4 regions of the Streptomyces sp. NBC_00576 genome follow, and region 1 is predicted to be linked to each of the others. Evidence: riboswitches for the same ligand, from Rfam matches in the RefSeq annotation. Region 1 holds a riboswitch; each other region holds the start of a gene.
What was found. A riboswitch is a leader RNA that binds a small molecule or an ion and turns the genes downstream of it on or off. The one in region 1 is predicted to bind cyclic di-AMP.
Positions count from the first base shown of each region.

Region 2: linked by a shared signal. The riboswitch ahead of OG734_RS06105 (M23 family metallopeptidase) and the one ahead of OG734_RS21930 (M23 family metallopeptidase) in region 1 are both predicted to bind cyclic di-AMP.
Region 3: linked by a shared signal. The riboswitch ahead of OG734_RS16695 (C40 family peptidase) and the one ahead of OG734_RS21930 (M23 family metallopeptidase) in region 1 are both predicted to bind cyclic di-AMP.
Region 4: linked by a shared signal. The riboswitch ahead of OG734_RS17970 (transglycosylase family protein) and the one ahead of OG734_RS21930 (M23 family metallopeptidase) in region 1 are both predicted to bind cyclic di-AMP.

Region 1 covers NZ_CP107780.1:5,116,530-5,121,506, forward strand. Annotated here, with positions in the region: gene OG734_RS21925 (PrsW family intramembrane metalloprotease) at 1-654, shown strand, start outside; gene OG734_RS21930 (M23 family metallopeptidase) at 764-1,825, opposite strand; cyclic di-AMP (ydaO/yuaA leader) riboswitch at 1,837-1,993, opposite strand; gene OG734_RS21935 (PP2C family protein-serine/threonine phosphatase) at 2,241-3,365, opposite strand; tRNA gene OG734_RS21940 (tRNA-Met) at 3,527-3,600, opposite strand; gene OG734_RS21945 (dihydrofolate reductase family protein) at 3,697-4,836, opposite strand; gene OG734_RS21950 (MarR family winged helix-turn-helix transcriptional regulator) at 4,933-4,977, shown strand, end outside.
Region 2 covers NZ_CP107780.1:1,444,351-1,449,327, forward strand. Annotated here, with positions in the region: gene OG734_RS06095 (SGNH/GDSL hydrolase family protein) at 1-781, opposite strand, end outside; gene OG734_RS06100 (DUF6250 domain-containing protein) at 904-1,623, opposite strand; gene OG734_RS06105 (M23 family metallopeptidase) at 1,766-2,746, opposite strand; cyclic di-AMP (ydaO/yuaA leader) riboswitch at 2,750-2,918, opposite strand; gene OG734_RS06110 (alpha-galactosidase) at 3,213-4,977, opposite strand, start outside.
Region 3 covers NZ_CP107780.1:3,950,348-3,955,324, reverse strand. Annotated here, with positions in the region: gene OG734_RS16705 (C40 family peptidase) at 1-299, opposite strand, end outside; gene OG734_RS16700 (hypothetical protein) at 796-1,149, shown strand; gene OG734_RS16695 (C40 family peptidase) at 1,177-2,373, opposite strand; cyclic di-AMP (ydaO/yuaA leader) riboswitch at 2,382-2,555, opposite strand; gene pcrA (DNA helicase PcrA) at 2,941-4,977, shown strand, end outside.
Region 4 covers NZ_CP107780.1:4,239,346-4,244,322, reverse strand. Annotated here, with positions in the region: gene OG734_RS17980 (cytochrome P450 family protein) at 1-682, shown strand, start outside; gene OG734_RS17975 (transglycosylase family protein) at 845-1,903, shown strand; cyclic di-AMP (ydaO/yuaA leader) riboswitch at 2,088-2,259, shown strand; gene OG734_RS17970 (transglycosylase family protein) at 2,263-3,012, shown strand; gene eno (phosphopyruvate hydratase) at 3,395-4,675, shown strand; gene OG734_RS17960 (FtsB family cell division protein) at 4,803-4,977, shown strand, end outside.

The DNA.
Region 1 (4,977 bases):
GGCGAGCGCCAGCACGTCCGCCGGGTGCTGCTGCCGCTGTCCGGGCTGTTGCTCGCGATGAGCATGCACGCCTTCTGGAACGGCTCGTCGACCTTCGGGGAGTACGGGTTCATCGCGGTGTACGCCGCGTTCATGCTGCCCGCGTTCGGGCTGCTGACCTGGCTGGTCATCTGGACCCGCCAGCGCGAACTGCGTACCGTGCGCGCCGAGTTGCCGGCGTACGCGCTGGCCGGCTGGCTGGCCCCGGCCGAGCCGTACGCCCTCGGCTCGATGCGCGCCCGCCGCCTCGCCCGCGAGTACGCCCGCCGCCACCTGGGCAGGCCGGCGGCGCGCGAGGTGGCGCAGTACGAGGCGTACGCCACCTCACTCGCGTTCCTGCGCCACCGGGGGCGCCTCGGCCGCGCGGGCACCGACTTCGTCGTCCGGGAGCAGGAGCTGCTGGGCGAGCTGTGGCAGCGCAGGGCGGTGGCCCGCCCGGCCCTGGACCACGCGGCGCGCACGATCGCACCGGCACCGGCTCCCGTACTCCCGGTCACCTGGCCGGCGTACGGGCAACAGCCGTACGCACAGCAGCCGTACGGGCAGCAGGGATACGGACAACAGGGGTACGGGCCGGTGACTCCGTACCCGGCCTACAACCCGTACCGCTCCTAGCCCGTCAGAGCACGGGACGGCGGCGAGGCCCGTACGGGAGAAGATTTCCCGCCACGGGCCTCGTTGCAGCAATTCACAGGAACGGATCAGGGACTGTGTAGCCCCTGTCCTACGGGTTCAGGCCCATGCTCCGCAGCCACGCCATCGGGTCGATGCCGGCGCTGTCCGAGCTGCTGGTGTGCACCTCCAGGTGGAGGTGGGCCCCGGTGACGTTGCCGGTGGCGCCGACGCGGCCGATGACGTCACCCGTGGCGACCTTCTGGCCGACGCTGACGTTGATCGACGACTGGTGGGCGAACCACAGCTCGGTGCCGTCGTCGAGGGTGAGGATCGTGCGGTAGCCGTACGAGCCGCTCCAGCCCGCCTCGGTGATAGTGCCGCTGTGGATCGCCTTGAGCGGCGTGCCGGTGGGCGCGGCGAAGTCGAGGCCGGTGTGGTAGCCGGAGGACCACAGCGAGCCGGCCTGGCCGAACGTCGAGGTGATCGTGTACGACGAGGTCGGCAGCGTGTACTGCTTGGCGAGCTCGGCGAGACGCGCGGCCTCCCTCTTCGCCTCCGCGGCTTCCGCGGCCTTCTTCTTCTCGGCGGCGATCTTCTCGGCGGCCTCGCGCTTCACCTTGGCGGCCTCGGCGGCGGCCTTCCTCGCGGCGGCGTCCTCGGCGGCTCGCTGGACCTTGGCCTCGGCCTGGTCCTTCTGCCGCTCGGCCTGGAGGATGATGCGGGCGCGCAGGGCCTCGCCCGCGTCGCTGGTGCCCTGCTCGGTCTCCTCGGTGGTCACGCCGACGCTGCTGAGCGCGGTGGCGGAGCCCTGGGGCTCGGGGTCCGAGTCGTCGCTCGCGAAGGGCGAGCCGACGGACGGCAGGTCGGGGATGGAGATGGAGACCGGCGGCTTGCCGGTCTGCGCGGTGGCCATGCCGGCCCCGCCGACAGCGGCTATGACGCCGACGCCGAGAACGGTGGAACTGCGGGCGAGCCCTCCGCCGCGCTGCTTGCCTACGCGGTGCCGGCCGCGAACGGGTCGGGTGGAGTCCGCGGTGGGATTCCACTCTTCCCAGGGGCCCTCGTCGGTGCGGCCGCCGAAGCCGAAGGTCGGGATCTTCCCGTCCTCGGTCTCGCTGCTGCGCTGACTCGGCACGAACGGGGCCTCTGGGGCAGCCGGGTTTGACGCCACGTGGGCGTGCTCCTTTCCTTCCTTCTCGCCTACCGGGTTAGCTGACGGGTTCGGAGCAGGAAGGTCTCCTACGCGCGTATACCTGCCGTGTTGCCACGGAGGCGGACGAGCGATTCACCCCAAGGGATGGTTCCCCGGTTCCCTTGCGGGATTCGGCGCGTGCGCACGGAGCCGACTCTTGTGACGGCTGGGACAACCGCGCTGCGTTATCGAACGTTAATAGACCTGGCCACCGGATTCCAAGCTGTTCCCGTTGATCGTTAACCCTTTTCCCGAGGACTTTCTGGGTCACCACCGGTGAAAATCGGGCGAGTTGACCATGCCGTAAGTGACTCATCAGTTTTGACGGTGTGTCAGATGTTATGCGCAGTGAGATCATTCAGTCACCTTTGGTGACAATCACTGAGAACCGATGTCACGGCCGTCGTACGGCGAGCAGCGCCATGTCGTCCGTGGTGCCGCCACCCGTGTGCCGGCGCACCTCGTCCGCGAGGGCGGCGAGCAGAGTAGCCGGGGTGCGGAAGACGCGGCCGGTGAGCCGGGCGGCCGGGTCGAAGAAGGCGCCGTGCTCGTCGCGGGCCTCGGACAGCCCGTCGGTGTGCAGGAGCAGCATCGCGCCACCGGGGAAGGTGGTCTCCTCCGCACGGTCGGGCCAGGTGCCGAGGTCACCCATGCCGAGCGGCAGCGCGGGTTCGGCCGGGTCGAGGGTGCGCAGGGTGCCGTCGGCGGCGAGGAGCAGCGGCGGCGGGTGGCCGCGGTTGACGATGCGTACGATCCCGTCGCCGTGCGGGAGCTCGGCGAGGACGGCGGTGGTGAAACCCTCGGCGGCTTCGAGCCCGTCGCGCCGGGTGCCCTCGCGGGCGAGGGCCCGTTCCAGCCGCTGGGCGACCGCCTCCAGGGTCGCTTCCTGCTCGGCGGCCTCCCGGAACGCCCCGATGACGACGGCGACGGCCGCCACCGCCCCCATCCCCTTGCCGCGCACATCCCCGAGGACAACCCGCACGCCGTACGCGGTGTCCTGCACCGCGTACAGGTCGCCGCCGATGAAGGCGCCCTCCTGGGCGGCCTCGTACCGGGCGGCGATCTCGAAACCGCCGATACGCGCCTGCGGCTGGGGCAGTACGGCGCGTTGCGCGGCCTCGGCGATCTCGCGGGCCGAGGCGAGGCGCCGGTCGCCCCGGCGCACGACCTGGTTGATGACGACCGCCAGGACGGCGACCGTGGCCACGGTGACCGTCTCGGTGATCGAGTCGGCGTTCGCGGCGAACCCGAGGCGGAGGTGGACGACGTACGCGGCGACGAGGGCGGCGGCACTGGTGACCACCGTTGTGCGCAACGAGGAGAGCGGGGCGGCGATGAGCGGGGCGGCCGTGAAGAAGGGGACCGCGGTGAAGTCGCGCGGGGTGGCGTAGTCGTAGACGATCCCGGTGACGATCAGGAGCGCGGGCAGGACGCTGACGAGGGTCCGCACCCGGGAGATCACCACCGCCTCCGGTTCTCCCGCCGACCGCGCCACTTGTCTCGTCTCCCGCCGGCTCATCCGCCCCACCGCGTCCTGTCCAGGTTTCCGGGAGCGGGTGCGCCGGGCGAGCCAGGTGGACCGACCGGGCTAAGAAGCTGCCGGGAACGGTCGAGGAACGACCGGGGAAATGACTCAGGGCCGGAAACCAATTCTCTTGGTTTCCGGCCCTGGGCCTTCAGTAGCGGGGACAGGATTTGAACCTGCGACCTCTGGGTTATGAGCCCAGCGAGCTACCGAGCTGCTCCACCCCGCGCCGCTGAACACAACTATACGCCATCTGCGGGACGCTGATCACCACGTTTGAATCGGGGGCTTCGATGAGGGGCACGGCACGGCACGGCGCGGCACGTCATCCCGGCAGGTGGGCATTGGGAGCCTTGGCCCGCTCCTCGTACTCGGGGAGTACGACGACCTCGACGCCCTCCCCCACGAGCAGCCCGCTCCCGTCCGCCGCCACCACGAAGGTGTCCGGCTCGCGCCAGGCGGTCACCACCCGGCGTACGCCCGCGTCGAGGATCAGCCGGGCGCAGGGTGCGGGGCGGGAGGCGCGGCGGGCGCAGGGTTCGAGGCTGCTGTAGACGGTGGCCGCCGGGAGCCGGGGGTCGGCCGGGTCGAGCTTCGCGAGCGCCGCCTCCTCCGCGTGCACGACCGGGTCGCCGCCCTCCCGGGAGTACCCGCGCGCCAGTTCCGTACCGTCGGCGGCGACCACCACCGCGCCGACGCTGAACGCCGTGCGCGACGGCGGACACCGCTCCGCCAGTTCGCACGCCAGTGCCAGCCAGTGCCGGTCGGCGGCGGAGGCGAGCGGGCCGGCGCCGGGGGCGGTGGGCTCGTACCGCATGAGGACGACGTCCTCGATCCGGCGCGTCTCGGTGAGCCGGAGCCGGCCACCCTGGTAGCCGCCGGGGCCGAAGAGGCGGGGGGCGTCGGGGTCGCCGACGAAGAGGGGCGCGAGGACGAGCTGGAGTTCGTCGGCGAGGCCCTGTTGGAGGAGCTGCGTGTGGACGGTGCCGCCACCCTCGACCATCAGGCGCCGCACACCTCGCACATCGTGCAGGTGTTCGAGAAGCGCCCGCCAGTCGAGCGGGCCGGGGCCCAGGGAGACGATGTGCACACTGGCACCGAGGTTCGCCCGCCGGGCCTGCTCGGCGCCCTTGTCCGTCGTGTACACGACCTTCTCGCCGCCCGTGTGCCAGAAGTTGGCGGCCGGGTCCAGTTCCCCGGATCCGCTCACCGTCACCTTCAGCGGGTACTCGGGCTTGCCTGCCGCCAGCCGCGCGGCCCGCCGCTCGGGCGAGTTGACCAGGAGACGCGGGTTGTCGGCACGGATGGTGCCGGCGCCGATGAGGATCGCGTCACTGGACGCCCGTACCTCGTCGACCCGGTCGAAGTCGGCGGGGCTGGAGAGCAGCAGCCGTTCGGGGCCGGTGTCGTCCAGGTGGCCGTCGAGGGAGACGGCGGCGGACAACAGGACGTACGGGAGGGGCATGGGGCACTCTCTTCCGGCGCTTGCTTTCGGCGCTCGCTTCCGGCGCCTACGGGACCACGGCTTGGTTCAAGTTTTAAACAAACCTACACTGGTCGCATGACGACCCGCTGGCTCACCCCCGAGGAGCAGCGCGCGTGGCGC
Region 2 (4,977 bases), 3.7 Mb from region 1:
CAACCCACTCGATCCGGCTCTTGATCTCGTCCGGCGACAGATGCCCTTTTGCCGTCACCTCGTCCCCCGACGACTCTCCCCTCAGCCGCCGCCCGATCCACGGGACCAGGTATTCGCGGGCCCAGTGGACGTCGTCGCGGCGGATCTCCAAGGCGCCTCGGGGCGGCAACACGGGCCAGGGCTGGTCCGGGTCGGCCGGGATTTCCAGGCCGAGGACCTGGCCCGCGCGCAGCGCCACGCGCGTGTGGCCCTCCGCGGAGAGGTGCAGCCGGTCGCCGTCCCAGGCCCGGCGGTCCTGGATGGTCTTCAGAGACCACAGGTCGAGGACGGGGCAGCCGTACCGGTCGGCGATGGCCCGCAGATGTCCGTTGTACGTGGCGATCTTGCCGCGCATGTGCTTCAGGACGGGGACGTTGCGGGTGTCGAACCCGGTCGTCACCATCACCGTGCCGACCGCCGAGGTAAGGCCGATCACCGCTCGTTCGAAGCGTTCGGCGACCTCGTCCGGGTCGCTGCCGGGCCGGATTATGTCATTGCCGCCCGCGCAGAAGGAGACCAGGTCCGGCGCCTGCTCCCTGGCGCGTGGAAGCTGCTCGGCCACGATCTGGTCGAGCAGCCTCCCGCGTACCGCGAGGTTCGTGTAGTCGAAGTCGCCCTCGGGTCGCCGGTCCGCGAGCAGTACCGCGAACCGGTCGGCCCAGCCGACGAACGCCCCGTCGGGGCCGGGGTCGCCGACGCCTTCGGTGAAGCTGTCCCCCACCGCCACGTACGACCCGATCACCGCTCTGCTGTCATTCTTCGAATCGTCTGCCACAACAGAGCATGATTCACCTTCCGATGTGAGCTACGCGACCGTAGGAAGGGGTTGACTCGCGGTGAGATAAGCCACTCGTCAAGTATTGGTCAACCCGGAATAACAGGAAGACGCAGCTCACGGACGCTGAAGTCGGTGATCCGGAAGTGGCTCCACGTCGTACGGAAGGCGAAGTGCCCAGCCGTGTACGGGTCCGGGTCGCTGTAGTCGAAGACGAGCCGCCCGTTGTTCCACCAGCGGACCGTCGAACCGGCCGAGACGATCCGCACCCGATACGGCTCGTTCGGGACGAGCAGCGGTTCCGCGTAGTCGTAGATCAAGGGGCGCACACCGGCCTCGCCGACGTAACGGCGCAGCCGGGTCGTGGTGTTGGTGTTGGCGCCGTAGCCGACGTAGTACGTCCTGAGGTAGTCGTACTCCGCGAGGGCGCCGCTGCGCCGGGTGGCGAAGAGGTCGTCCGGGGAGCGTACGTCGACGGCGTTCCAGAAGTTGTTCAGGTCGGAGACCCGGTCGTTCACCCCGCCCGCCGAGACCGGTGTCGCCGTGTACTCGATGACATACGGGCCCTGCAGCCTGCGCTTGAACCAGATGGTCGCGCCGCTCGGTACATCGACCTCCAGGACGCCTCGGGCCGCCGTGACGTTGCCGCCGTCCTGGAGTTCGAGGGCCCACTGGCCGAGCCCGTGCCGGAAGTCGTCGCGAGCGATGAGGCGTCCGCACGTGGCGGCACCGGCGCTCGTGGCCGGGGCGAGCGCGGTGAGCGCCGCGCCCGCCGCCAGGACTCCGAAGGTTCTGCGAGTGGTCGTCACGAGGCGGCTCCTTGAGGGAGAAAGCGCTTGCACAGTTAGGGAGTTCACTATCACACCCGCACACGCACACGTGAACGCGCCGAAGGCCGGACCCGGGAATCGGGGTCCGGCCTTCGGCGGATGTCCTGGCTGAGCGTGCGCCTCAGCCGACGGCGACGCCCTTCGAGCGGAGGTACGCGACCGGGTCCACGTCGGAGCCGTAGTCCGGGGTGGTGCGGATCTCGAAGTGCAGGTGCGGTCCGGTCACGTTGCCGGTGGCACCGGAGAGGCCGATCTGCTGACCCTCGGTCACGGTCTGGCCGGCCGAGACGGAGAGCTGGGAGAGGTGGCCGTACTGGGCGTAGTAGCCGTCGGCGAGCTGGATGACGACCTGGTTGCCGTACGCACCGCCCCAACCCGCGGAAACGACCGTGCCGGCGCCGACAGCCTTGAGGGAGGTGCCGGTCGGGACGACGAAGTCGACGCCCGTGTGGTAGCCGCTGGACCACATGCTGCCCGCCACGTGGTACCCGGTGCCGATCGTGGCGCCGGCCACCGGGAGGGTGAAGCCGCCGGAACTGCCGGTGTCGGCGGCCTCGGTCGTTGTCGAGGTCTGGGCCGTCGCGCTCTCGGTGACCGGCTGGGACGATGTCGCCGTCTGCGTGGAATTCGAAGAGGACGAAGAGGACGAAGAGGACGAGGAAGGCGAGGAGGTGGACGCGGTCGACGCGGCCTTCTTGCCGATCGTCAGCTTCAGACCGGGGTGGATCAGGCTCGGGTCGGCGCCGATGGCGGTGTGGTTGTCCGAGTAGAGCTTCTTCCAGCCGCCGCTGACGCTCTGCTCCTGCGCGATCTTCGAGAGGTAGTCGCCTGCCTGGACCGAATAGGTCCTGACGCCCGCCTTCCTCGCGGCCCTTTCCGTCTTCGCGGAAACGGCTTCGGCCGTTACCGACTTGGCCGTTACGGACTTGGCCATTTCCGAAAGCGACGACACGGACTGAACCGTGGACTCCGCCGTGGCCGCGTGGGCACCGGTGGCTCCCAGCAACGGCAGAGCGAGAGCCGCTCCACCGGTTCCGGCGACGGCTATCGAGCGGGTGAATCGCTGGGACTTCGGACGGCGGTGCTTACCCTTCGCGGGCATGGCGAATTCCTTCTCCGGCGCCTGCGAGGTGAGCTGTCGGGTGCGGACTGGAGATGTCCGGCCACGCCTGAACGTGACTTAACCCCAAGCCTGTTCCGGAGACCGGAGCAGGCGTTCTACCTGTGGGTCCCCCGCTCCTGCCGTTCTCGGGTGTTCGAGGCGGGATCCGGGCGGCGGCAGGATTGGGCGTCCGTCCGGATTGGGGGCGAACGTAAGCGACCAAGACGCACGGAAACAAGCCTCGGGTTCCCTGTGTACGGGTTTCCTGTGATCCTCCCCAGAATTCCCGGTCACCGTCCGTGAATTCTGGATCTTTCCGTCCCGCGAACTCCCTTAAAACACGCCGAAATTACGTGAACATGACGGCGACACACGGTCACGAATATGACGCTGCTCACTAGCCCGATTCACAGCAACCCTTATTCCCAAGCGAGTTGGAACAAATACCCCATAAGGAGCAGAAGCATCAGATGCGACGAAGTCGGAAAACTGCCGCATCGAGGTCACCCTTCAGTCCGGTTCGCAAGCCGCTGTGCAACAACACGGCACCTCGATGAACTTCGCCCGTTTCGCGGCATTCGTACTCAGCTGCAGGGTCGAGTCCGCGCAGCCGCAGCGCCGGAACCGGCTCGCCGTGGTGCTGCGCCTGGAGCCAGGCGAGGACGACGCTCTCGCCCGCCAGCACGTACTGCACCGCGCTCAGTCCACCGGCCGGGCGCCGCAGCCGGTAGAGGTCGCCGCGCTGCACGACGGGCCGGATCTCCTTGTAGAGCTCCACCCACTCCCCGGCCTCGGTCAGCTCCTCCTCCGCCCACCGGGTGAGGTCCCCGCCGACGCCGAGCACCCCGGCCATCGCGCTCACGAAACGGAACCGCAACGAGCTGACCCGGCCGTTGAGCTGGGTGTTCGGGCTGTCCGTGACCCACGCCGCCATGACCCGCGCCGGATGGATCTGACTGAAGCCCTCCTGGATAGCGAGTCGGTCCAGCGGGTCGGTGTTGTCGGAGGTCCACACCTGGTCCGTACGGGCGAGGACACCGAGGTCGATCCGGCCGCCGCCGCCCGAGCAGGACTCGAAGGCGACATCGGGGTGCGCCGCCCGCAGGCGGTCCAGCAGGGTGTACAGCCCGTGCACATGGTCGACCCACAGACGCTGCGGGTAGTCCTCACCGGGCCAGCCGGCGTCGGTGAAGCAGCGGTTGAAGTCCCACTTCACGTAGTCGATGGGAGCACTGGAGAGCAGCCCGTCGAGCTGCTCCCAGAGGTACTGCCGGACATCCTCGCGGGCGAGGTTCAGTACGAGCTGATTGCGGAATTCCGTCCGCTTTCGTCCCGACTGGAACTGCACCCAGTCGGGGTGCGCGCGGTAGAGGTCACTGTCCGGGTTGACCATCTCGGGCTCGACCCAGATGCCGAACTGCATCCCCAGGGCGTGCACGTAGTCAGCGAGCGGTTTGACGCCCGCCGGGAAGCGGTCCGGGTTGGGCGTCCAGTCGCCGAGGCCGGCCCGGTCGCTGGTGCGGGCCCCGAACCAGCCGTCGTCCACGACGAACAGCTCGACGCCGATCGCGGCGGCCCGCCGGGCCAGCGTCCCCTGCTGCTCCTCGGAGATGTCGAACTCCGTGGCCTCCCAGGAGTTGTAGAGCACGGGCCGATCCCGGTCCGCGTCCGGCACGACGAACGCGCGCTGGTACGCGTGCCACGCCCGGCTCGCCCCGCCGTGCCCCAAGTCGGTCCACAGTCCCGCGAAGACGGGCGTGGTGAAGGACTCGCCCGCCGCCAGGCACAGCAGGCCCGAGTCGTCGTATCCGGCGCCGCCGGTGATCTGCACGCGCGCGTCCGGCAACTGGGCGACGGCGATCCGCCACGACCCCGACCACCCGAGCGCGCACGCGTACACCTCGCCGTGCTCCTCGGTCGCGTCGGTGTCGAGCGCCATCCAGGGCAGGTGCTGGTGCCCGGTGTGACCTCGCCGGCTGCCGATGACCTTCTCACCGTAGGTGAGGTCCGTCCTCACGAGCTGGGACTCGGCGGCCCAGCGTCCGTGCAGTTGGGAGAGACGCCAGCCGTCGCGCTCGGGGAGCGTCCAGGTGGCGGAGTCCGCGCGGAGCAGCTCCAGCGGGCCGGTCGGGTCGGACGCGTCATGGGTGAGGGTCGCCCAGCGCTCGACCACGTCGTGGCGCATCCGGTAGTGGAGCGTGATCGCCAGCCCGGCGTCACGGAACCGCAGC
Region 3 (4,977 bases), 1.2 Mb from region 1:
TCCCGCGCGGAGTTGAGTCGCTCCTCCCTGCGCGCCGCCTCGTCCCGCAGGTTCTCCAGCCGTCGCTCCGCTCGCTGGGCCTTCTCCTTCGAGCCGTTGTACTTCTCGGTGGCGACCTCCGCCTCCTCGTACAGCTTGTTCACCTTGGCTTCGACCTGCGCCGGTGTCAGCTGTGGCTCGGCGTAACCGACACCGTCGAAGCCGGTCGCCGTCGCCGCGCCCGCGAGGGCGATCGTCGCGGCGGTGCGGGCCGTATGGCCGTTGAGCGAGCGCTGTCGGGGCTTGCGGTGCGCTGCCACCGGGGCGTCACGTCCTTTCGTACGACCGCCACTACGACGACCGCCGGACGGCTGCCTGGGAAGCGGACCCAGGAGGGCGGTTGCGCGTCCGGCGACGGTCCGCACAGGGGGAGCGGTCCGCCGCCGGACTTTCTCGGCGGTGGTGTCCGACTGCCGCCCCTGGCCCGGGCGACGGTGGGGAGCCGGCCACCTGGTGGAGGACGCTAAACGTGGTCTGTCGTGGGGGTAACGCCATGTACGGAACTGGCGTGAGCCGACCGCCGGGTGACCGCATACGACCGTGATCCAGGTCCGGCGTCGCCGCCTTCGCGCAGAGGGCTGACCGAAGGAGAGATTTGCGGGGCACGTGGGGGTGACAGGGTGCTATGGGGTGCATATATGCGAGATCTCCGAGCGCCTCGCGAACGACGAACGACGAACGCTGAACGCCTGGCGAACGCCGTGCGCCCATCCCGGTGTCATGCGGCGTGGGTGCCTCTGACTAGGCTCCGGGCTCATGGACGTACTCATCCATCTCTTCGTCGGCCTGCACATCATTGGCATCGCCTCGCTCCTGGGCGGGTTTCTCACCCAGATGAAGGCGATGGGGCAGGGCACGGCCCGCTTCGTGCCGGCGATGCTCCACGGTGCGTTCACCATGCTGGTCACCGGTGTCGCCCTGGTGGGCCTCAACCAGGCCGACGACCAGACGGTCAACAACGTCAAGATCGGCGTGAAGCTGGCCCTGCTGATCGTGATCCTCGGCCTCGTCTATGTGAAGCGGGACGACGAGAGCGTGGACAAGCGGCTGTTCGGTCTGGTGGGTCTGTTCACCACGGCGAACATCTTCATCGCCGTGCTCTGGACCTGACCCGGTCGAACCTCCCGCCTCCGTGCTTCAGGCCGGGCGCACCACGCTGTGGATCGTGGACTCACCGTCGTAGAAGATCGATTCCTCGCGGACGTACGCACCCGGCTTCGGGGCGTGGATCATCATGCCGTTGCCGATGTAAAGGCCGACGTGGCTGATGTCTTCGTAGAAGAAGACCAGGTCACCGGGCTGGATGTCGGAGAGGGAGACCGTCGTGCCTGCGTTCACCTGGTCGTAGGTGGTGCGCGGGAGGGTGACTCCGGCGGCCCGCCAGGCGGCCTGCGTGAGACTCGAACAGTCGTACGAGTCGGGGCCGGTCGCGCCCCAGACGTACGGTTTGCCGACCTGTGCGCGTGCGAAGGCCAGGGCCTTCTCGGCCTTGGTGGCGTACGAGGAGTCGGGGACCGTCGTCGTCGAGGTGTCCGCGGAGCTGCCGCCCGTCGGCTGCGCCGCTGCTGCTGCCGCTTCCTGCCGGCGCTGCTCCGCCGCCTGCTGCTGCCGGGCGAGTTCCTGTGCCTGACGGCGGGCCTCCGCCTGCTTCTCCCGTTCGATCGCCGCGAGGCGCAGCTTCTCCTCGGCGGTGAGGCGGGAGAGCAACTGGCGGGCCTGCACGAGCTTCGTCTGGACGGCGGTCTTGGTCGTCTGCAGCTCGTCCTGGGACTCCGTGAGCGACTCGAGGCTCACGGTGGCCTCCTGGCGCTTCTGTGTCGTCTCGGCCTGCTGCGTGACGTAGTCGTCGACCGCGTCCTTCTGGCGGGCGGTCAGACGGTCCATCAGCTGGTTCTGGTCGAAGTAGTCCTGCGGGTCGTCCGCGAGCAGGAACGTCGCCGTGTCCGGAGCGGCGGATCCGGTGCGGTACTGGGCCGCGGCGAAGGAACCCAGCTCCTCGCGCGCGTCATTGAGTTTCTGGGTGCGCTGGGCCACGTCGTCCATCAGGGCGTCGACACGCCCCCGCTGCTTGGAGGTCTTCTCCTTGGCGGCGTTGTACTTGTCGGTGGCCGACTCGGCCTGGCGGTACAGGTCGCCGACCTTCGCCTCGACCTCCTCCATGCTCGGCTTGTCGTCGGACGAGGGAGCCGGGGGTGTGGAGGGTGCCGTGGGCGCGGCGTTGGCGGTCTGGGACAGCAGGGCTACGGAGGTCAGGGCCGCCGTGGCGAAGGCGGGGGTCCGTATGCCTGCTACGCGCGTTCCCGTAGGACGCGACTTGCGGTGCGACGACGCCAAGGGAGGCGACTCCTTCCACGTTCCGCCTACCGGGTTAGCTGTCGGGTTCGGGCGGGTGGTTCGGAAGGGTTGCCCTACGGTCCTTGCCCTGGAGGGCAGTCGGACCGATTCACCCCAAGTTTCGGTGGGTCCCCGGCTCCTGCCGCACATGGCGGCACGATCGGACTCGGCGGAGGCCGCGCGGCCCGGCGACGTTCGCCGGTTGGGGTCGAGCGGCCTTAAGGCACGCTAACCAACGGGTGAGGCTTCTGTGAAGGTTGATGACCGCTATGCCCGATACGTTTTTGTGACCTCGGCCCTAAACATGGCTCTGTGGAGTCGGCTAAGAAGAGTGTGTGATGAATTCTGATGATTTGCGAAGCCCGGGTCTGATCCGGGGTCCGCTGTCCGGACAGGCGTGGCCATCCGGACAGAGGTGCGGCAGCAGGAATGCGGACGTGGTCGGCAACGTCCTGATCGACGTCCCGCCCGGCGGAGGGCCGTCCTTTCACGGTCTCGGCCGATATTCGGCGGATGTTTTCGGGGTGGCGGCCGGTTGTCAGTGGGGGAGCCTAAACTCGGAGAGCGATGAGCAGCCTCTTTGACGACAGCTTCCTGGCGGACCTCCAGGGCCCTCGGGCCCGCGAGGAGGAACCCCCGCCACCGCCCGAGGACGAGCATGTGCCGGAGTCCGTTCCGGACGACCTGTTCGGCGGGAAGTTCGACGCGCCGCCGGACCGGGACGCGTACTACCGCGACGGCGCCCCGCGTCCCGTGGTGGACCCGGCCGCACTCCTGGACGGGCTGAACGAGAACCAGCGCGCGGCCGTCGTGCACGCTGACACCCCCCTGCTCATCGTGGCGGGCGCCGGCTCCGGCAAGACGCGTGTGCTCACGCACCGCATCGCGTATCTGCTGGGCGAGCGGGGCGTCCATCCCGGCCAGATCCTCGCGATCACCTTCACCAACAAGGCCGCCGGTGAGATGAAGGAGCGCGTCGAGCAACTCGTCGGCCCGCGCGCGAACGCGATGTGGGTGATGACGTTCCACAGCGCGTGCGTGCGGATTCTCCGGCGGGAGAGCAAGAGGCTCGGCTTCACCTCTTCCTTCTCCATCTACGACGCCGCCGACAGCAAGCGGCTGATGGCGCTCGTCTGCCGCGATCTGGACCTGGACCCCAAGCGCTTCCCTCCCAAGTCCTTCAGCGCGAAGATCTCCAACCTGAAGAACGAGCTGATCGACGAGGAAGACTTCGCCGCTCAGGCGAGCGACGGTTTCGAGAAGACCCTCGCCCAGGCGTACGCGATGTACCAGTCGCGGCTGCGTGAGGCCAACGCGCTCGACTTCGACGACCTGATCATGACGACGGTCAACCTGCTGCGCGCCTTCCCGGACGTCGCCGAGCACTACCGCCGCCGCTTCCGGCACGTCCTCGTCGACGAGTACCAGGACACCAACCACGCCCAGTACGCGCTCGTACGGGAACTCGTCGGCACCGCCGAGCACCCGGTGGACGTACCGCCGAGCGAGCACGACCTGCGCCCGGCCGAGCTGTGCGTCGTGGGCGACGCCGACCAGTCGATCTACGCCTTCCGGGGCGCGACGATCCGTAACATCCTCCAGTTCGAGGAGGACTACGCGGACGCGACGACGATCCTGCTCGAACAGAACTACCGCTCCACGCAGACGATCCTGAGCGCAGCCAACGCGGTCATCGAGCGCAACGAGTCCCGCCGCCCCAAGAACCTGTGGACCAACGCGGGCGCGGGCGCGCGCATCACCGGCTATGTCGCCGACACGGAGCACGACGAGGCGCAGTTCGTCGCCGACGAGATAGACCGGCTGACGGACGCGGGCAACGCGAAAGCGGGCGACGTCGCAATCTTCTACCGGACGAACGCCCAGTCCCGTGTCTTCGAGGAGATCTTCATCCGCGTCGGCCTGCCCTACAAGGTCGTCGGCGGCGTCCGCTTCTACGAGCGCAAGGAGGTCCGGGACGTCCTGGCCTACCTGCGTGTCCTCGCCAACCCGGAGGACTCGGTGCCGCTGCGCCGCATCCTCAACGTGCCCAAGCGCGGCATCGGCGACCGCGCGGAGGCGATGATCGACGCGCTGTCCCAGCGCGAGAAGATCAGCTTCGCGCAGGCGCTGAAGCGCGTGGACGAGGCGTACGGAATGGCTTCGCGGTCGGCCAACGCCGTCAAGCGGTTCAACACACTGATGGAGGACCTGAGGACGATCGTGGAGTCGGGCGCGGGCCCGGCGACCGTACTGGAAGCGGTCCTCGAACGCACGGGCTACCTCGCCGAGTTGCAGGCGTCGACCGACCCGCAGGACGAGACCCGGATCGAGAACCTCCAGGAACTCGCCGCGGTGGCCCTGGAGTTCGAGCAGGAGTCAGGAGCGGCCGCGGAGGCGGGGGAGACCGAGCAGCCCGCGGAGGGCGAGGCGCCGGCCCCGGCCGGGCTCGCCGCGTTCCTGGAGCGGGTCGCCCTGGTAGCCGACTCCGACCAGATCCCCGACGAGGACGACGACGGTTCCGGCGTCATCACCCTGATGACCCTGCACACCGCCAAGGGCCTTGAGTTTCCCGTGGTGTTCCTGACCGGCATGGAGGACGGCGTC
Region 4 (4,977 bases), 880 kb from region 1:
CCGCAAGCGCGAGGCGCTGTCCGACGTACCCGAACCCGGCGAGGACCTCATCTCCGGGCTCATCCGCGCCTCCGACGAGGGCGAGCACCTCACCGAGAACGAAGCCGCCGCCATGGCTTTTATCCTACTTTTTGCTGGTTTTGAGACGACCGTGAACTTGGTCGGCAATGGCCTCTACGCCCTCCTCACCCACCCCGAGCAACGCGCCCGCCTCCAGGCTTCCCTCGCCGTCAAGGACTCCTCCCTCCTCGAAACCGGCATCGAGGAACTCCTGCGCTACGACGGTCCCGTCGAGTTGGCCACCTGGCGCTTCGCCACCCGGCCGCTCAGCATCGGCGGGCAGGACATCGCGGCCGGCGATCCCGTCCTCGTCGTACTCGCCGCCGCGGACCGGGACCCGGCCCGGTTCGCCGACCCGGACACCCTCGACCTCGGCCGCCGGGACAACCAGCACCTCGGATACGGCCACGGCATCCACTACTGCCTCGGCGCCCCGCTCGCCCGGCTGGAGGGACGCAGCGCGCTGGCCACCCTCCTCACCCGCCTCCCCGACCTGCAACTCGCTGCAGACCCGACCGAGTTGAGATGGCGGGGCGGGCTCATCATGCGTGGACTGCGCACCCTGCCGGTCGAGTTCACACCGGTTCGCGAATCCGGGCATACCCGGCCAGTGGCGACGTAGAAGATCACGGCAAGGTGACGCTCCCTCAACAATGTGATCTTCACGTGATCTGTGCGGCATGAACTTGTGACAAGTGATCGTCAGTCGATAGGTTCGTGCACTAGTGCGATGCCCTGCGTCATCCGTCGCACTGGCCCCCGCTGTCTCGCGAAAGGCAACCGCATGCTCTCCGGGAACGGTCGTCACCGTCGCCCCCGTCAGGCCCCGGCTCTACTGGTCGCGGCCGGCGTGACCGGCTCCGCCATCGCCATTCCGCTGCTCGCCGCATCCGGTGCGAGTGCGGCCAGCGGTACCACCTGGGACCGGGTCGCGGAGTGTGAGAGCGGCAGCGCCTGGAGTGCCAACAGCGGCAACGGGTACTACGGCGGGCTCCAGTTGACCCAGGCGGACTGGGAGAAGTACGGCGGCCTTGCCTACGCCCCGAGCGCCGACCAGGCCAGCCGTTCGCAGCAGATCGCCGTCGGCGAGAAGGTACTCGCCGACCAGGGGGCCGGGGCCTGGGAGGCCTGCGCGCTGCTGTCCGGACTCGGCAAGGACGCCGGCTCGGCCAACGTCGACACCGGCGTGGTCGAGGGTGGCTCTTCGGCCTCGGGGTCGGGCTCGGCCTCGGAGTCGGGCTCCGGCTCCGGCTCCGGTTTGGGCCTGGGCTTGGGTTCGGGTTCGGGTTCGGGCTCCGGCTCCGGCGCCGACTCCTCTTCTTCCTCTTCGGCGTCGCCCACGCCCCCGGCGTCCCCCTCCACCGACTCCACCGACTCCGCGTCCTCCGCCGACTCCTCGGTCTCGGGCAAGTCCTCCGGGTCCTCTCAGTCCCCGTCGCCGTCCGTCGCGGCGACGACCGACTCCGTCGACTCCGCCGGATCTGTCGCCTCGCCGTCTCCTTCCTCCTCGTCGCCCGGCACGGATGACTCGCAGGAAAGTGACAGTTCGCCCATAGGTGCGACAAAGGGTGAAGAGCAGGGCAACTCCGGTCAGAGTGCTGGAAATGAGGTCGGTGGCACCGACACCGGAACCTCCAGCGGCACCGGCCGTCACCGTGGTGACGCCGAGGGCTCGTACACCGTCCGGGCCGGGGACACCCTGTGGGGCATCGCCGGCTCCCTCGGCCTCGCGGACGGATGGTCGGGGCTCTTCGCCGAGAACGAGCATTCCGTCGGCACGGACCCGGACCTCATCATCCCCGGTCAGACCCTTGTTGTCGGTGAGGAACTAGGGCAAAAGTAGCCGGAGTTCGCGTCACGCTTTCGTGCTGAATGTCCGTTATGGATGCGGTGAGAGATAGATCTCAGAAGCCCTGATCGTCTTTGTATTTCAGAGGATCAGCTGTTTACGGTCGTCATCGCCCGCCACAGTGGGCCCCGCCGGTCGCAACGCCGAATCCTGCCAACGGCCGTACGGGAACAGTCGTCGCTATCAAGCGCCGTAGGCAGGAGCGGGGGACCCAAGGTAGGCGCCGCACCGGGCACTTGTCCGGAGCGGCTTGGGGTGAAGCCGTACGCCGCCCGACAGGGGCGTACGGCCGGGCAACTCAACCGGCCCGAACCCGACAGCTCACCTCGCAGGCGTCGGTGAGGGGATGTTTCATGCTGTTTTCCGGCAAGGGCAAGCACCGTCGTCCGTCCAAGGCCACCCGCGTCGTCGCCATCGCCGGCGTGACCGGTGCCGCCGTCGCCGCTCCGCTGCTGGCGGTCGGCTCCGCCTCCGCCGCCACCTCCGCCGAGTGGGACACGGTCGCCCAGTGCGAGTCCGGCGGCAACTGGGCCATCAACACCGGCAACGGCTACTACGGCGGCCTGCAGTTCTCCGCCTCGACCTGGGCCGCGTACGGCGGCACGGCGTACGCCTCCACCGCCGACCAGGCCTCCAAGTCGCAGCAGATAACCATCGCCGAGAAGGTCCTCGCGGGCCAGGGCAAGGGTGCCTGGCCGGTCTGCGGTACGGGCCTGTCCGGCGCCTCCTACGACGGCGGTGCGAGCAGCAGCACGGGTGCGGGTACGAGTGACAACTCGTCCAGCAGCTCCAGCAGCTCCAGCAGCTCCAGTGACTCAAGCAGTTCCAGTGGCTCCAGCGAGACCGCCACCCGCTCCACCGACAACCAGCAGGCCTCCCGCTCGCAGGAGCGGCCGGCCGCGAAGAAGACCGTCACCACCCCGACCGGCAAGAAGGTCAAGAAGGGCGACGGCGAGTACAAGGTCGTCACGGGCGACAGCCTCAGCGCGATCGCCGAGGCGCACGACGTCAAGGGTGGCTGGGTGAAGCTCTTCGAGCTCAACAAGGACATCATCGACGACGCCGACTTCATCTTCCCGGGCCAGCAGCTGCACCTCAGCTGACACAGCTGAACCACGCTGATCCCGGTCACCTGCCCGCCGACGCCTCCCCCAGACAGTACGAGAAACAGTCGGCTCGAAGGTGAACCACAGCGCTCTCACATCCGTGCCCTCCATTGTGAGGGCCTCGTGAGGGCCACCCCCGTCCCCCACGGGCTCCCCGCCCCGGTGCGTTCTCCCCCGTACGCACCGGGGCGGGGCTTTTTGTTCCCATGGGGAACAATGTTTACCCTGGGTTCCGTCCATGTTCCGTCCATGGGGTGGTCGGACGGCTGGCTGATCCCCCGGAGCCGGTTAGGCTCATCATCGCGGAGCCGCCGCGGCCCCGTACTCGCGAGGCCCAGCAGCCCCGCGTACCCGCGTCACATTCCATAAGGAGATGCTCGTGCCGTCCATCGACGTCGTCGTAGCCCGGGAAATCCTCGACTCGCGAGGCAACCCCACCGTCGAGGTCGAGGTCGGCCTCGATGACGGCAGCACCGGTCGTGCCGCCGTCCCGTCCGGCGCCTCCACCGGAGCCTTCGAGGCCATCGAGCTGCGCGACGGTGACCCCAACCGCTACCTCGGCAAGGGTGTCGAGAAGGCCGTCCTCGCCGTCATCGAGCAGATCGGCCCGGAGCTCGTCGGCTACGACGCCACCGAGCAGCGCCTGATCGACCAGGCCATGTTCGACCTGGACGCCACCGACAACAAGGGCTCCCTCGGCGCCAACGCCATCCTCGGCGTCTCCCTCGCCGTCGCCCACGCCGCCTCCGAGGCCAGCGACCTCCCCCTCTTCCGCTACCTCGGCGGCCCGAACGCGCACCTGCTGCCCGTTCCGATGATGAACATCCTCAACGGCGGATCCCACGCGGACTCCAACGTCGACATCCAGGAGTTCATGATCGCCCCGATCGGCGCGGAGTCCTTCTCCGAGGCGCTGCGCTGGGGTGCCGAGATCTACCACACCCTCAAGAAGGTGCTGAAGACCAAGGGCCTGTCCACCGGTCTCGGCGACGAGGGCGGCTTCGCGCCGAACCTGGAGTCCAACCGCGCCGCGCTCGACCTCATCATCGAGGCCATCAAGCAGGCCGGTTACGTGCCCGGCGAGCAGATCGGGCTCGCGCTCGACGTCGCCGCGTCCGAGTTCTACAAGGACGGCAAGTACGAGTTCGAGGGCAAGTCCCGCACGGCCGCCGAGATGACCGAGTACTACGAGGAGCTCGTCTCCGCGTACCCGCTCATCTCCATCGAGGACCCGCTGTACGAGGACGACTGGGACGGCTGGAAGACCATCACCGACAAGCTGGGCGACAAGGTCCAGATCGTCGGCGACGACCTCTTCGTCACCAACCCGGAGCGCCTCGCCCGTGGCATCGAGGAGGGTTCGGCCAACGCCCTGCTCGTCAAGGTCAACCAGATCGGCTCGCTGACCGAGACCCTGGACGCCGTCGAGATGGCCCAGCGCAACGGCTTCAAGTGCATGATGTCCCACCGCTCCGGCGAGACCGAGGACGTCACCATCGCCGACCTCGCCGTCGCCGTGAACTGCGGCCAGATCAAGACCGGCGCCCCGGCCCGCTCGGACCGCGTCGCCAAGTACAACCAGCTGCTGCGCATCGAGGAGATCCTCGACGACGCGGCGGTGTACGCCGGGCGCAGCGCCTTCCCCCGCTTCAAGGGCTGAGCAGCCGTAGTGGCTGTAGTGGCTTAGGCAGCGTCGTACGTACGTCCCCGTACCCGGTCCCGTACCGTGTGCGGGGACGTACGCACATGCGCGCGTACAAGCGCAGACGCCAGGGGAGGCGGGGAACATGGCCGTGAAGGACCGGGACCGGTTCTCCACCGCGACGAGGATCAAGCTGCTCGGCGAGCAGACGGCGGCCCGCGTCTATCGTTCCCAGACCAAGCGCCAGGCCCGCCGCTCCCGCCTGACCGGCCGGGCGGCCCTGCTCGCCCTGGTCCTCTGCACGTTGATCGTGGCCCTCG